DNA from 2 places in the Halomonas sp. G15 genome. Region 1 is predicted to be linked to the other one. Evidence: predicted binding sites of a transcription regulator. Region 1 holds the regulator's gene; the other holds the start of a gene.
The links. Region 1 encodes sigma-54, which starts transcription at its own class of promoters, with help from an activator protein. Its sites were predicted from a motif close to TGGCACNNNNNTTGCTNT; they were not measured.

Region 1 (7,119 bases):
GGGCGGAGGCCTGGCGCTGCTCGACCTGCGCGACCCCAGCCCCACCGGTCAGGTACCGCGCGATGCCGCGGGCGAACCCGACTTCTACCTCGAGAACGCGCGCCTCACCCGCTTCGACAGCGAGGGCCAGCCCCACCAGCGGGTGACCACGCCGCGGCTGGTGCATACCCCGCTAGATGACGTGACCCGCCTGGAGACTCCGCTTGCCCGGCTCCACGACCGCGAGGGTCGGCTATGGCTGGCCGAGGCCGAGCGCGGCGAGCTGGGGCCGGGAGACAACCCGCTGCTGCTCGACGGCGACGCCCGCCTGCGCGCCCCCGCCGAGCGCTGGGAGCTCGAGACCGAGACGCTGCACTACGATGCCGACACCGGGCATGCCTGGAGCACCACCCCGGCCACGCTGCGCCAGCCCCCCCAGCGCATGAGCGGCGAGCGTTTCGACGCCTGGCTTCATGACAACCGGGCGCGCCTGACCGACAATGTGCGCGGCCACCATCCGCCCGAGACAGCCGAGGAGTCCTCGTCATGACGCGCCATCCGCTCTCCACACTGGCCTGTGCACTGCTGCTGACGCTGGCTATCGCCCCCGCCAGCCAGGCACAGAACCAGTCCCAGAATCAGGATGCCAATGCCCCCATCCTGGTCGAGGCGGACCGCCTCGACCTCGACGACCGCGCCGGCACCGCCGTCTACACCGGCAACGTGGATATCCGCCAGGGCAGCATGCGCCTGACCGGCAACCGGGTGGAGATCCGCCGCAACGCGGCCGGCGAGCTCTCCCTGGCGACTGCCACCGGCGAACGGGCCTACCTCGAACAGCAGCCCGATCCCGCCGAGCCGGTGGTCAAGGGCTGGGGCCGCACCGTCATCTACCACGTGGCCGAACGCCGCGTGGAGCTGATCGATCGCGCCGAGCTCCACCAGGGCGGCGACACCTTCGAAGGCGGCTACCTGGAGTACTTCCTCGACCGCCGCGTGGTGCAGGCCCGCGCCGATGCCGAAGGCGTCGAAGGCAGCCAGCGAATCCGCATGACGCTCCAGCCGGAACAGCAGTAAGGATGCCATGAAGACCCTACACGCACGCCATCTCGCAAAGAGCTACAAGCGCCGCCGCGTGGTGCAGGACATCGGCCTGTCTATCCCCCAGGGCAGCATCGTCGGACTGCTGGGGCCCAACGGCGCCGGCAAGACCACCTCTTTCTACATGATCGTGGGACTGGTGCGTGCCGATGCGGGCTCGGTGGCCATCGATGACCTGGATCTCTCCCGGGCCGCCATGCATGAGCGAGCCCGGGCTGGGATCGGTTACCTGCCCCAGGAGGCCTCGATCTTCCGCAAGCTGTCGGTGGCCGACAACATCATGGCCATCCTCGAGACCCGCAAGGATCTCGACCGGGAGGGGCGTCGCGCACGCCTGGAACAGCTGCTCGAGGAGTTCCATGTCACGCATATTCGCGACAACCCGGGCATGAGCCTTTCCGGCGGCGAGCGGCGCCGGGTGGAGATCGCCAGGGCGCTGGCGACGGAACCCGCTTTCATCCTGCTCGACGAGCCCTTCGCCGGGGTCGACCCGATCTCGGTGGGCGAGATCAAGGGCATCATCCGCCAGCTCAAGGCCCGCGGCATCGGCGTGTTGATCACCGACCACAACGTCCGCGACACCCTCGACATCTGCGACAGCGCCTATATCGTCGGCGACGGCAAGATCATCGCCGAGGGCGACGCCGAATCGATCCTCGCCAACCAGAGGGTGCGCGAGGTCTACCTCGGTGAAGACTTCCGCCTGTGATCACCGGCCGGAACAAGCGCCTCACTATATTCATATTCCGGCGGGCAATCCATCAATGGCATGATTATTGCTTATAGGATTGTTGCGCCCTGCGAGGCCAGGCGCTAGGGTAAGGCTTTCCGACACGCCAGGAGGACGCCTGCCATGGCCATGAAGGCATCCCTGCAGTTGCGGGTCGGCACCCAGCTGACCATGACACCCCAGCTGCAGCAGGCCATCGCCCTGCTGCAGCTCTCCACCCTGGACCTGCGCCAGGAGATCCAGCAGGCGATGGAGAACAACCCGTTGCTGGAGCTCGACGACGGGTTCGGCGAGCAGGCCACTCAGGAGCCCGCGGAAGACGACTGGGCAAACGAGATTCCCGAACAGCTCGTCACCGACAGCGACTGGTCCGACACCTACCAGGACCTGGGCGCGCCCGCCGGCGGTGAGGGGCCCGATTTCGAGCGCCAGGCCCAGGGCCAGAGCCTCCAGAGCCACCTCGCCTGGCAGCTGGCGATGAGCGACCTCGATCCCCGGGCACGACAGATCGCCGAGAGCCTGATCGATGCCGTGGACGATGCCGGCTACCTGGCCGCCCCCCTCGACGAGATCCGTGACGGCCTGAAGCAGCAGGGCCTTGCCGACCTGCGCAGCCCGGAGATGGAGCGGGTGCTGCTGCGCCTGCAGCAGTTCGAACCCACCGGCATCTTCGCACGCGACCTGCGCGAATGCCTGCAGCTGCAGCTCGCCGCCTTCCCCGACGACACACCGCTGCTGCCCCAGGCGCGGCGCCTGGTACGCCAGTTCCTGGAGGCCCTGGCCAGCGGCGACCGACGCCTGCTCAAACGGCGTCTGGGGGTGGACGATGCCACGCTCGACGCCACCATCAACCTGGTTCGAGGACTGGACCCACGACCCGGCAGTGCCTTTGCCAGCGTGACCGACGACTATGTGATCCCCGACCTCGTCGCCTTCCACGACCGGCGTGGCTGGCACGTCGAACTCAACCCCGAGGCACTGCCAAGGCTGCGCATTCAACCCGATTACGCCGCCCTGGTGCGCCGCGCCGTCAGGAGTGACGACAACCAGTTCCTCAAGGAGCACCTCCAGGAGGCGCGCTGGCTGATGAAGAGCCTGTCCAGCCGCAACGACACCCTCCTGCGAGTGGGCCGTGAGATCCTGGCCCGCCAGCTCGACTTCCTCGAGCGCGGCGAAGAGGCGATGAAGCCACTCATCCTGGCCGATATCGCCCAGGCGGTGGAGATGCACGAATCCACCATCTCGCGGGTCACCACCCAGAAGTTCATCCACACGCCGCGGGGAGTATTCGAACTCAAGTACTTCTTCTCCAGCCAGGTCCGCGGCGAGGGCGATGGCGACGCCCACTCCAGCACCGCCATCCGCGCACACATCCGCAAGCTGATCCAGGCGGAACCGCCACGCAAGCCGCTCTCCGACAGCAAGCTGGTCAGCCTGCTCGACGAAGCCGGGATCCAGGTGGCGCGCAGGACCGTGGCCAAGTACCGCGAGGCCATGGGCATCCCCTCATCCAGCGAACGCAAGCGGCTGGCATAACCCCGCGCGGCGCCGCACCGTGGCACTCTCCAAAGCTTACCCGCGAGGCCATGGGCATCCCCTCCTCCAGCGAACGCAAGCGGCTGGCATGACCCGCGTCATGACCGACATCCAGGGCGTCGGCACGGGGGTATGCAAGGCAGGAAAAAGGGTTACAATCGAAACACAACCAACGAGCAAGGAGCGTGTCATGCAAGTCAACATCACCGGCCATCATGTGGAACTGACCGATGCCCTGCGTGACTATGTCAGCGAGAAACTGACGCGCGTGGAGCGCCACTACGACAATATCACCAACGTGCAGGTGACCCTGTCGGTGGAGAAGGAGCGCCAGTCTGCTGCCTGCACCCTGCACGCCGCCGGTGCCGATCTGCACGCCGAGGCTCAGGAAAACGACATGTACGCCGCCATCGATGCCCTGGCCGACAAGCTGGACCGCCAACTGGTCAAGCACAAGGAAAAGGCTCAGGCCCGCGCCCAGGGCGCCGGCGTTCGCTGAGTCCACGATGTCGTCTCTCGAAACCATCCTGCCCCCCGAGCGCACCCTCTTCGATGTGCCCGGGGGGAGCAAGAAGCGGGTGCTGGAGTTCTTCAGCACCTTCATTGCCCAGAATACTCCCAGCCTCGACAGCCAGGAGGTGTTCGCGCGGCTGATCGCCCGCGAACGCTTAGGCAGTACAGGGATCGGCAATGGCGTGGCCATCCCGCATGCCAGAAGCCCCCACTGCAAGGCCCCCATCGCCGGCTTCCTGAAGCTGGCCGAGCCGGTGGATTTCGATGCCATCGACGGCGAGCCCGTCGACCTGGTGTTCGTGCTGCTGGTGCCCGAGGAGGCCGATGCCGCCCACCTGACCCTGCTGGCCCAGGTGGCCGGCATCATGAACGACGTCGACACCCGAACTCGCCTGCGCCGTAGCGCCAGTCAGCGAGAACTCCACGAGGGCCTGATCGAGGCCATCCGACGACAGGGCTGAGCACCCGCTCGGCCAGGACGACCAGGAGATCCCCATGCAGCTCGTGATCATCAGCGGCCGTTCCGGCTCGGGCAAGTCGATCGCCCTGCAGGCCCTGGAGGATCTCGGCTACTACGCCATCGACAACCTGCCAGCCATGCTGCTGGGCTCGCTGATCGACGAGCTGGGCAACCCCGAGTCCCCTCGCTCCTCGATTGCCGTCAGTATCGACGCCCGCAACCTGCCCCAGGCCCTGAAGCGCTTTCCCAGCCTGCTCGAGGAGGTGCGTGACCGCGGCATCGACTGCCAGGTGATCTACCTCACCACCGACGCACGCATCCTGATCGAACGCTACTCTGCCACCCGGCGCCGCCACCCCCTCACCCGCGGAAGCGAGATGACGCTGGCCGAGGCGATCGACTCCGAGGAGCAGGCGCTGGCCGAGATCCGTGACCTGGCCGACCTGGTGATCGACACCTCACGGCTGTCGGTGCACGAGCTGCGCGGTCGCATCGCCGACCAGGTGGCCCGGCATCGCCCCGAGCAGCTGACCCTGACCGTGGAATCCTTCGGCTTCAAGCGCGGCGTGCCCCTCGACGCCGATCTGGTGTTCGATGCCCGCTGCCTGCCCAATCCCTACTGGGACCCGCGCCTGAGGCCGTTCACCGGCCAGGACCCCGAGATCATCGCCTTCCTCGAGGGCTATCCCCTGGTCCAGGCGATGCTCGAGGATATCCACGCCTGGCTGACCCGCTGGCTACCCAGCTACGAGGCCAGCCATCGCAGCTACCTGACCGTGGCCATCGGCTGCACCGGCGGGCAGCATCGCTCGGTCTATATCGCCGAGCGGCTGGCGATGCAGCTGGCGCAGAGCCAGACCCATGTACGCCTGCGCCACCGTGAGCTGGGCACCCAGAACACCCTGCCCGGCCCCGACGCCACACCTCATCAAGGAAGTTGAGCGTGCTGCAACGCAAGCTGACCCTGACCAACAAGCGTGGGCTCCACGCCCGCGCCGCCACCCGGCTGGTGCAGTGCTGCCAGCCCTTCGACGCACGTATCTGCGTGGCCAATGGCGCCATGCAGGGCGAGGCGGACAACATCATGTCGCTGCTGATGCTCGCCGCCCCCTGCGGCACCGAACTCACCGTCAGCGCCGAGGGGGAGGATGCCGAGGCGGCCCTCGACGCCGTGCAGGCGCTGTTCGAGGCCCGCTTCGACGAGGATGACTAGCTGCCGGCCACGGTCATCTCGTCGATCAGCCAGCTGCCGGTATGGATGCTTCCGCGGGTGTCGATATCGCTGCCCACGCCGGCCAGTCCGCGGAACATCGCCTCCAGGTTACCGGCGATGGTGAACTCCTCCACCGGGTACTGGATCTTGCCGTTCTCAACCCAGAAGCCTGCCGCGCCGCGCGAGTAGTCGCCGGTGACAGCATTGACGCCCTGCCCCATCAGCTCGGTGACCAGTACGCCGCGCCCCATGCGGGCGAGCAACTCGTCGCGTGAGGCCAGCGGCGCCGCGATGCGCAGGTTGCGGGCGCCACCGGCGTTGGCGGTGGTCTGCATGCCGAGGCGGCGGGCACTGTAGGCCGAGAGCATGTAGCTGGCCAGGCGCCCGTTCTCGATGAACACATTGTCGCGGGTCTGCACGCCGTCGTTGTCGAAGGGCGAGCTGGCCATGGCGCCGATCTCCATGGGCTTCTCCTGCAGGCTGAACCACTCGGGGAAGAGCTCATCGCCGAGGCGGTCGCAGAGGAAGGAGGACTGGCGGAACAGCGCTCCGCCGGCGATGGCGCCCATCAACGAGCCGACCAGGCCCGCGGCCAGATTGGGGTCTAAGAGTACTGGCATGCGCCCGGTGGCCGGCCGGCGGGCGCCCAGGCGCCGCAGGGTGTGCTCGGCGGCGCTCTCGCCGACGCGCTCGGGAGCCAGCAGGTCGCGGGGGTTCCGGGCGCTGGTGAAGTCGTAGTCGCGCTGCATGCCGGCGGCGTCCTCGGCGATCAGCATGCAGGAGAGGGAGTGGCGGCTGCCGCACTGGCTGCCCAGGAAACCGTGACTGTTGGCATAGACCCGCACCCCCTCGCCGCTGGAGAGCGAGGCCCCGTCGGAGCTCTTGATTCCCGCCTTGCCGCGACCGGCGGCCTCGCAGGCCAGCGCCAGGTCGATCGCCTCCTCGGTGGTCAGCGGCCAGGGGTGGTGCACGTCGAGATCCGGCAGATGGGTGGCCATCAGCTCGGCGTCGGCGAGGCCGGCGGCGGGATCCTCACCGGTGTAGCGGGCGATGGCGATAGCCTTCTCGACCACGGCGTGGATGGAGGCCTCTCCGGCGTCGGTGGAGGAGGCGCTGCCCTTGCGCTGCCCGAGATAGACGGTCACCGCGATGCCCTGGTCACGAGAGAGCTCGACGGTCTCCACTTCCCCTTCGCGCACGCTGACGCCGACGCCCTGGTCGACGCTGGCGCCCACCTCGCAGGCATCGGCGCCGAGCTTGCGGGCCAGCTCCAAGGCCTGTCGGGAACGGCTCTCCAGCTGGATCTGCTGGGCGGCGGCATCGAAAGCCTGAGTCATCTCTTTCCTCCTTCGGCGGACCCGGAGGCCACGCCTGTGATGTTCATTCTCAGCCCGGTGTAGCGGGCTGGTATACTGTCGGGACAACCAGCCCCCAACCGATGGAAGCGGCATGTCCCAGGAATCTCCCCGCGAGCTGCTCGATCAGATCCTTCAGCAGCCGGACAACGACGAACGCCCCAGCAAGTCCCAGCTCAAGCGCGAGATGCAGGCGCTGCAGACGCTGGGCGAACAGATCATCGCCATGACA
Region 2 (7,119 bases), on a different contig from region 1:
CCCGCCGCCTGGCGGTGCGCCGCCGCGAGCCCTGCTTCCACCCGGACGCCCCCCAGCGAGTGCTGGAGACGCCGCCCGAGCTATTGGCGCTGGAGCGCGGCCCGCTGCCCGAAGGGCGTCGCCTGCTGGCGATCCACAACGTCACCGACGCCCCCCAGCCGCTGGCGCTGCCCGCCCTGGCCGAGGGTGACTGGTTCGACCTGCTGGAGGAGGCCCCCTGGGTGCCGGTGGCGAGCCTGGCGCCCTATCACTGCCTGTGGCTGGTGCAGCAGCCCTGAGCGATGGCAGCATCGCTCGAGGGGGCGGTGGCTACACCTCCCCGCGGTTATCGGCCTCCACGGCGTCGTGGAGCCGCTCCGGCAGGTCGGGGATCGCAGAGCGCACCCGGTTCCAGCTGGGGATGAAGGGGCGCTCGCCGGGATTGTCGAGGAAGGCGCTGCCGGCCTCGAGAAGGTTGGCGGCGAACAGCTCCACCGCCCGCTCCTCGGCATGGCGATCCAGAGTGAGGCCGTTCATCACCGCGTCGTGGTCGTATGCCTCGATCAGGTCCAGGGCCAGGCGGTAGTAGGTGGCCTTGAGGGTGCGGAAGCCCTCGGCGCTGAAGGTCACCCCCTGGGTCGCCAGCTTGCGGTAGAGCGCCTTGGCGATATCCAGGCTCATCCGGTTGAGGCCGGCCGAAGCGTCCTCCTCCGAGACCGGCTGGTGCTTGTGGTCGTAGGCATCGGCCAGGTCCACCTGGCACAGCCGCTTGGTGGAGTAGTTACGATGTACCTCGGAGAGCACGCCGACCTCCAGCCCCCAGTCGGCGGGGATGCGGATGCCGTCGAGTACCTCGGCGCGCATGGAGAACTCACCGGAGAGCGCATACCGGTAGCTGTCCAGGTACTCCAGGTAGGGCAGCGGCCCGTGCATCGCCTTGAGCGCGCGCAGTAGCGGCGTGACCATCAGCCGCGCCACCCGCCCGTTGAGCCGCCCCTCGGCGATGCGCGGGTAGTAGCCCTTGCAGAACTCGTAGTTAAAGTGGGGATGGGCCACCGGATAGAACAGCCGCGCGAGCATGCCGCGCTCGTAGGTGAGGATGTCGCAGTCGTGCAGCGCCACCACGGCGCCACGCCCGGAGGCCTGGACGAAGCCGGCGCAGAACCAGACGTTGCGCCCCTTGCCCGGCTGGCGCGGCGAGAGCCCCTGGGCGTCCAGCTCCTCGTCGAGGGCGCTCAACCGCGAGCCATCGTTCCACAGGATGCGATGGTGCTGGGGCAGGCAGGCGAAGAACTCGCGGGCCCGCAGGAACTGCTCCCGGTCGGCCCGGTCCAGCCCGATCACCACCTCGGCGAGATAGGGCACCCGGCGGAGCTCCTCGACGATCGCCTCGAGGGCGGGCCCCTCCAGCTCCGAGTAGAGCGAGGGCAGGATCAGGCTCATGGGGCGGCGGCGCGAGAAGCGCACCAGGTCCGCCTCCAGAGATTCCACCGGGCGCCGGGTCAGGTTGTGGAAGTCGGTGATGATGCCGTTCTGATGGAAGTCGCTCATGCGCTTGCCTCCTCGCTGGCTGCCTCACGGGCCGAGACCCCCGCCGGACTTAGCCGGCGGTCGGCTCGCCCCCACCAGTAGGCCACCCCCTCGGCCCAGCCGCTGGGGCCGGTCGCCTCGCTGCGATAGAGCGCCGGCTGCGCCGGCTCCACCGGCAGGCCATGGCAGCCGCGGATCACCACCGCCTGGTCCACCGCTTCGAGCATGGCGATATCATTGGGTCCGTCGCCCAACGCCAGGGTCAGCGGACGGCGGCCGCGCAGCGCCTGGTAGCGCTCCACCAGCCAGGCCACGGCGCTGCCCTTGTGGGCCTCGCCGGTGGCATGCCAGAAGCGCCCGCCGCGCACCAGCCGCAGTCCGTCGCCGGCCAGCCCCGCGCGCAGCGCCTCGAGTCCGGCCTCGTCATCCTGCCAGACCAGCGGCTCGCTGCCCTCGCGCATGCGGGCCAGGCGCGCCTCGGCCTCGGGCAGGCCGGTGAAGTCCACCAACTCGTCGAGCGACATCTCGCTCATGGTGGTGAAGGTCACGCCCAGCCGCTCACGCCACACCGCCAGGCGCTTGCGCACGAAGCCGATATCCACCCCCAGGGTGCGAATAGCCAGGCCATCGGGGCCGGGGCGGTCGATGCGCGCGTGGCACCAGGCCGGTGGCAGGCCGACCACCGCGCCGTTCTCGGCGACGAAGGGGGTATCCCCAAGGCCTATGGCCTGGCGCAGCGGCACGATCTCACTGCGGGTCTTGCTGGTCACCGGGATCACCGGCACCCCTAGCCGCCTTAACTGGGCCAGCCAGGGCCGGGCGGGGCCCCAGTCATAGCTGTGATGGTCGAGCAGCGAGCCGTCCAGGTCGCTGAACAGCAATCGCGGCGTCAGGGCCGCATCGCGGCCGGTGTGCGTCGTGGGGCGAGGATCGGTCATGACAGCTCCCGGGCGGTCGACTGGGGCACATGCCCCTCACTGCTGATGCACAGGACATGCCAGCTCGCACAGGGCTTGCCAGCTTGCCGTTCCGGACGTATCGGCACCACATGCCGCGCAAACTCGCGCTGCGACGGCCCGCGGATGCACCATGACCACGCACCGCCTGCACCAACACAAGGCGCCCCGAGGCGAGAGCCTCGGGGCGCCGGGTCACCGTGATCCCTGATGGATCAGAAGCGGTAGCGCACACCCACGCTTGCCGCATCGAAGGTGTACTGGTCCTCGTCGAGGTAGCGCATGTAGTCGGCACCCAGTGCCACATTGGGCGCCACATCGAACTCGGCACCGGCACCGTAGGAGAAGCCGGACTCGCTGTCGACATCGAAGTCCACGTCGGTCATGCCGGCCAGGCCGTAGAGGCGGAACTCCTGGGAAACCGGCAGGATCCCCTTGGCATAGAGGCCCACCAGGGAGTCGAGCTCCACGCTCCCATCGGAGCCGCCACCGCCCAGGTGGCCCTCCACGGCGAAGTAGTCGTTGAACTTCAGGCCGCCGTTGACGCGCAGGCCGGTGCCATCACGGCTGTCGGCACGACCATCGGGATCGACCTCCCAGAACATGGCGTCACCACCCACATAGCCCTGAGGATAGGGAGGCTGCTGGGCCTGGGCAGCGGTGGCGCCGGCGGCGAACAGGGCGGAAGTCAGAGCGGCAATGGTCAGGGTCTTCATGACGTACTCCTCATTAATGAACACCGTTTCCTAACGCCGATAAGTGTGGTCCCTCTACGACAATGTATCAAGGGACAAATGTGTAAAGTTGCGCTACGCCGCGTCGGCGACTGGCGACATGCCGCCCACCTGCCCTCCCGGCTATACTGAGCCTTCACGCTGGACAGGACCCGAGGATGCGCCACTGGTTGATCGCCAATACCCGGGCCGGCAACGGCTCCCGCGGCGAGGGCTTCTGGAAGCCACGCCTCGAGCGCGCCGGCATCACCTCGCTGCAGGTGCGTGATCTCGCCGAGGATGATTGGGAGACGACGCTTGCGGCCGACGATATCGTGCTGGTCGCGGGCGGCGACGGCTCGGTCAACCGGGCTGCTCGCGCGTGTCATGCCTGCGGGGCCATCCTGGGCGTGCTGCCGTCGGGCACCGCCAACGACTTCGCCAGGAACCTCGGCCTGCCGGAGGATCCCGATGCCCTCTGCGAGCTGGTCGCGCGGGCCCCGATCGCACGGGTCGATGTCGGCTGGCTCGATGACCAGCTGTTCCTCAACGTGGTCCACGTAGGCCTCGGCACCCTGCCAGCCACTCAGGCCTCACCGCGCCTCAAGCGCTGGCTGGGGCGCTTCAGCTATGCCGCCGTGCTGCCTCAGCTGCGTCGCCTGGGGCTGATGCGGGGCTTCCAGGCGCGCCTCGAGATCGACCACGAGATCCTCGAGGAGCGCTGGCTGTCGCTGGCCATCGCCTCCGGGGCCTTCTTCGGTGGCGGTTCAAAGGTGCCGGGCGCCTGTGCCCGGGATGGCCACCTGACCCTGGTCGTTGTGCGCCCCCGACCCTGGTGGCGGCTGCTGTGGACCTTTATGGTCACTCGCCTGCTCGGCCATACGCCGCAGGATGACGACAGCGTGCTGGTGCGCCGGCCGTCGACATGCCGCATCGCCATGCATCACGGGCACCGGGTGACCGCCGACGGCGAGTCGTTGGGCCACTTCCGGGAGCTGACGCTACGCGTCGAGCCTGCGGCGCTACGAGTGATTGTCGGGCCCTGCTGAGCCGCCCTCACTCCTGCTTCGACAGCCCGAGGATCACGATGCCCGCCAGTACCATACCGCCCCCCAGCAGCTGAATGGGCGACAGCGTCTGGCCGAGGATCAGATAACCCAGGACCAGCGCCGCCACCGGCTCCATGTTCATCGCCGGGGCGTTGCGCGCCATGTCCAGGCGCGGCACGCTGATGAACAGGATGGAGAAGGCCACGCCATAGAAGAGTCCCAGCGCGGCCAGCCCCCAGGCACCGGCGAGGCTCTGAGGAAGATCCATGCCACCCGGAACCAGGCCGGCGGCGCCAGCCGCCAGCATGCTGACCAGCACCGTGAGCATGGTCAGCAGGCTGCGTAGGGTGCTGCCCACCTCGGCCAGGCGATGTTCGGTGATCCACAGCGCCCAGGCGAAGACGAAGGCGGCCGCCAGCCCCAGCCCCACGCCGAGGAACCAGTCGGGGCCCATGGCATCGGGGTCGGCGAGCCAGGTCGGCACGTCCAGCACCACCACTAGCCCGGCGAGAATCACCCCCATGATCAATGCCGCTCGCGCTGTCGGGCGCGGCCCACCCATCGCCCAGCTGATCAACGCCAGCTGGATCGGCAGCGTATTCATCAGCAGCAGCGCCACCACCACCGGGATGCGTGCCACCGCCGAATAGAGTGAGAGGCTCTGGACTACCACCAGCAGCCCCACCAGCAGCTGCCAACCGGCCGTGCCGGCCGGCAGACGCAGCGACTTGCGCTGAAGCAGCACCAGGGTACCGAGCACCACCACCGCCACGCTGGAGCGTACCAGGATCGCCAGCAGCAGCCCGGTGCCCTCATCGAAGGCGACCCGGGCGGCGACATGATTGGTGGCAAACAGCGTGGCCACGCTGCACAGCAGCGTGATGGCCAGCGGGCGAGGGAGAGCGGTAGCTTGCGACATGGGGCTTCCTTGCATGAACGGTCTGGCGGCAGGGCCTTCGCCCCGGAACATGACGGGCATCAAGCAACGGCCACTGCCGGTGGCGGGTCACCATGTTAGCCTAACGTCTCACCCTGTCCACGAGACTACCCGATGCGCGATCCGGTCCTGGTGATCAACTGCGGCTCCTCCTCCATCAAGTATGCCCTGGTACCCGAGGACCCGGCCCTGCCGCGTCAGTCGGGCCTGGCCGAGCGCCTGGGCGTCAACGATGCGCGCCTTAAGGGGGTCGATGCCGACGGACGCGAGTTCTCACAGCCCCTGCATGGCGCCGACCACGCCGAGGCCATGGCCGTGATCCTCGAACGCCTGGGCGGCCCGCCCCCTGCCGCGGTGGGCCACCGTATCGTGCACGGCGGCGAGCGCTTCACCGGCGCCACCCGTATCGACCCCGCCGTGCTGCGCGCCATCGAGACCACCGGCGCCCTGGCACCGCTGCACAACCCCGCCAACCTGGTGGGGGTGCGCGCCACCCTGGCGCTGTTCCCGGCATTGCCCCAGGTCGCGGTGTTCGATACCGCCTTCCACCAGAGCCTGCCGCCGCGCGCCTACCGCTACGCCCTGCCCCAGCACCTCTATGCCCAGCACGGCATCCGTCGCTACGGCTTCCACGGCAGCAGCCACGCCTACGTCAGCGGGCGCGTCGATCATCTCTCCACCCGCGCCCATGGCGGCTGGCTGGTTGCCCATCTGGGCAATGGCTGCTCGACCTGCGCCGTGTGGCAGGGCCAGAGCGTGGATACCAGCATGGGCCTGACTCCCCTGGAGGGCCTGGTGATGGGTACCCGCAGCGGCGACGTCGACCCCGGCCTGCACGCCCACCTCGGCCGGCAGCTCGGCTGGTCGCTGGAGCGTATCGACACCCTGCTCAACAAGGAGAGCGGCCTGCTGGGCCTCTCCGGGATCTCCAACGACATGCGCCGTCTGGAACAGGCCGCCGCCGAGCACCATCCCGGCGCCGAACTCGCCATCGAGGTGTTCTGCTATCGCATCGCCAAGTCCCTGGCCGCCCTCTCCTGCGCCCTGCCGCGACTCGACGGTATCGTCTTTACCGGCGGCATCGGCGAGAATGCCAGCGCGGTGCGTGCCCGGGTGATTGAGGCCCTGCCCCACTTCGGGCTGCGCCTCTCGGCCACGGCCAACGCCGAGACCGTGGGCGGCCAGGAAGGGCGCATCGATGCCGGCGCCGCCGGGCCCGAACTCTGGGTGATCCCTACCGACGAAGAGGGCCAGATCGCCTTCGAGACCCGCCAACTCCTCAGCGAGACTCCCGCATGACGCGTCCCGATCCCCGTACCCTGCTGCTGGTGCCCACCGGCACCGGTGTCGGCCTCACCTCCGCCTGCCTGGGGCTGATTCGCGCCCTGGATACCCTGGGCCTCAAGGCCAGCTTCCTGCGCCCCTTCCGCCAGGACGAGTTCAACGGGCCCGGGCCGGACCGCTCCACGGCGCTGGCCCGCAGCACCCTGGGCCTCACCGCCCCCGAGCCGCTGCCCCAGGCGCGCGTGGAGCGGCTACTGCGCGACGACCGCATCGCCGACCTGATGGAGGAGGCGGTCGCCCGACACACCCGCGTCGCCAGCGGCGAGGGGGAGGCCCGACCCGACCTGGTGGTGGTCGAGGGCCTGGTGGCGAGCCCCCAGAGCAGCTACGCCGGCCAGCTCAACGCCGAGCTGGCCCGGGCCCTGGACGCCCGGGTGATCCTGGTGGCCGACGGTGACCTGAGCGACCCTCGCCATTTGGCGGAACAGCTCGACATCCATGCCCAGCCCTTCGACGGCGCACGCTCCTCGCGCACCCTGGGCTGCATCCTGATGCGCGTGCGGCCGTTGCCCGAGGCCGCCACCACGACCCCGCTCGCCGCTCCCGAACTGGCCGCCAACACCAACGGCGAACTGGCCGATACCCTGCGCCAGTACCTGCCCGCCCTGGAT

Region 2: LWH48_RS09950 (HAD-IIB family hydrolase) is a predicted target of sigma-54. The motif match lies at 2,492-2,509, and genes of this name have one in related genera.

The regions. Positions count from the first base shown of each region.
Region 1 covers NZ_JAJSPA010000001.1:262,588-269,706, forward strand. Annotated here, with positions in the region: gene lptC (LPS export ABC transporter periplasmic protein LptC) at 1-529, shown strand, start outside; gene lptA (lipopolysaccharide transport periplasmic protein LptA) at 526-1,056, shown strand; gene lptB (LPS export ABC transporter ATP-binding protein) at 1,064-1,789, shown strand; gene LWH48_RS01310 (RNA polymerase factor sigma-54) at 1,934-3,346, shown strand; gene hpf (ribosome hibernation-promoting factor, HPF/YfiA family) at 3,537-3,845, shown strand; gene ptsN (PTS IIA-like nitrogen regulatory protein PtsN) at 3,853-4,320, shown strand; gene rapZ (RNase adapter RapZ) at 4,355-5,260, shown strand; gene LWH48_RS01330 (HPr family phosphocarrier protein) at 5,263-5,532, shown strand; gene pmbA (metalloprotease PmbA) at 5,529-6,869, opposite strand; gene yjgA (ribosome biogenesis factor YjgA) at 6,982-7,119, shown strand, end outside.
Region 2 covers NZ_JAJSPA010000017.1:42,472-49,590, forward strand. Annotated here, with positions in the region: gene LWH48_RS09940 (sugar phosphorylase) at 1-278, shown strand, start outside; gene LWH48_RS09945 (glycosyl transferase) at 310-1,530, opposite strand; gene LWH48_RS09950 (HAD-IIB family hydrolase) at 1,527-2,447, opposite strand; gene LWH48_RS09955 (porin family protein) at 2,681-3,181, opposite strand; gene LWH48_RS09960 (diacylglycerol/lipid kinase family protein) at 3,358-4,227, shown strand; gene LWH48_RS09965 (DMT family transporter) at 4,235-5,146, opposite strand; gene LWH48_RS09970 (acetate/propionate family kinase) at 5,279-6,463, shown strand; gene pta (phosphate acetyltransferase) at 6,460-7,119, shown strand, end outside.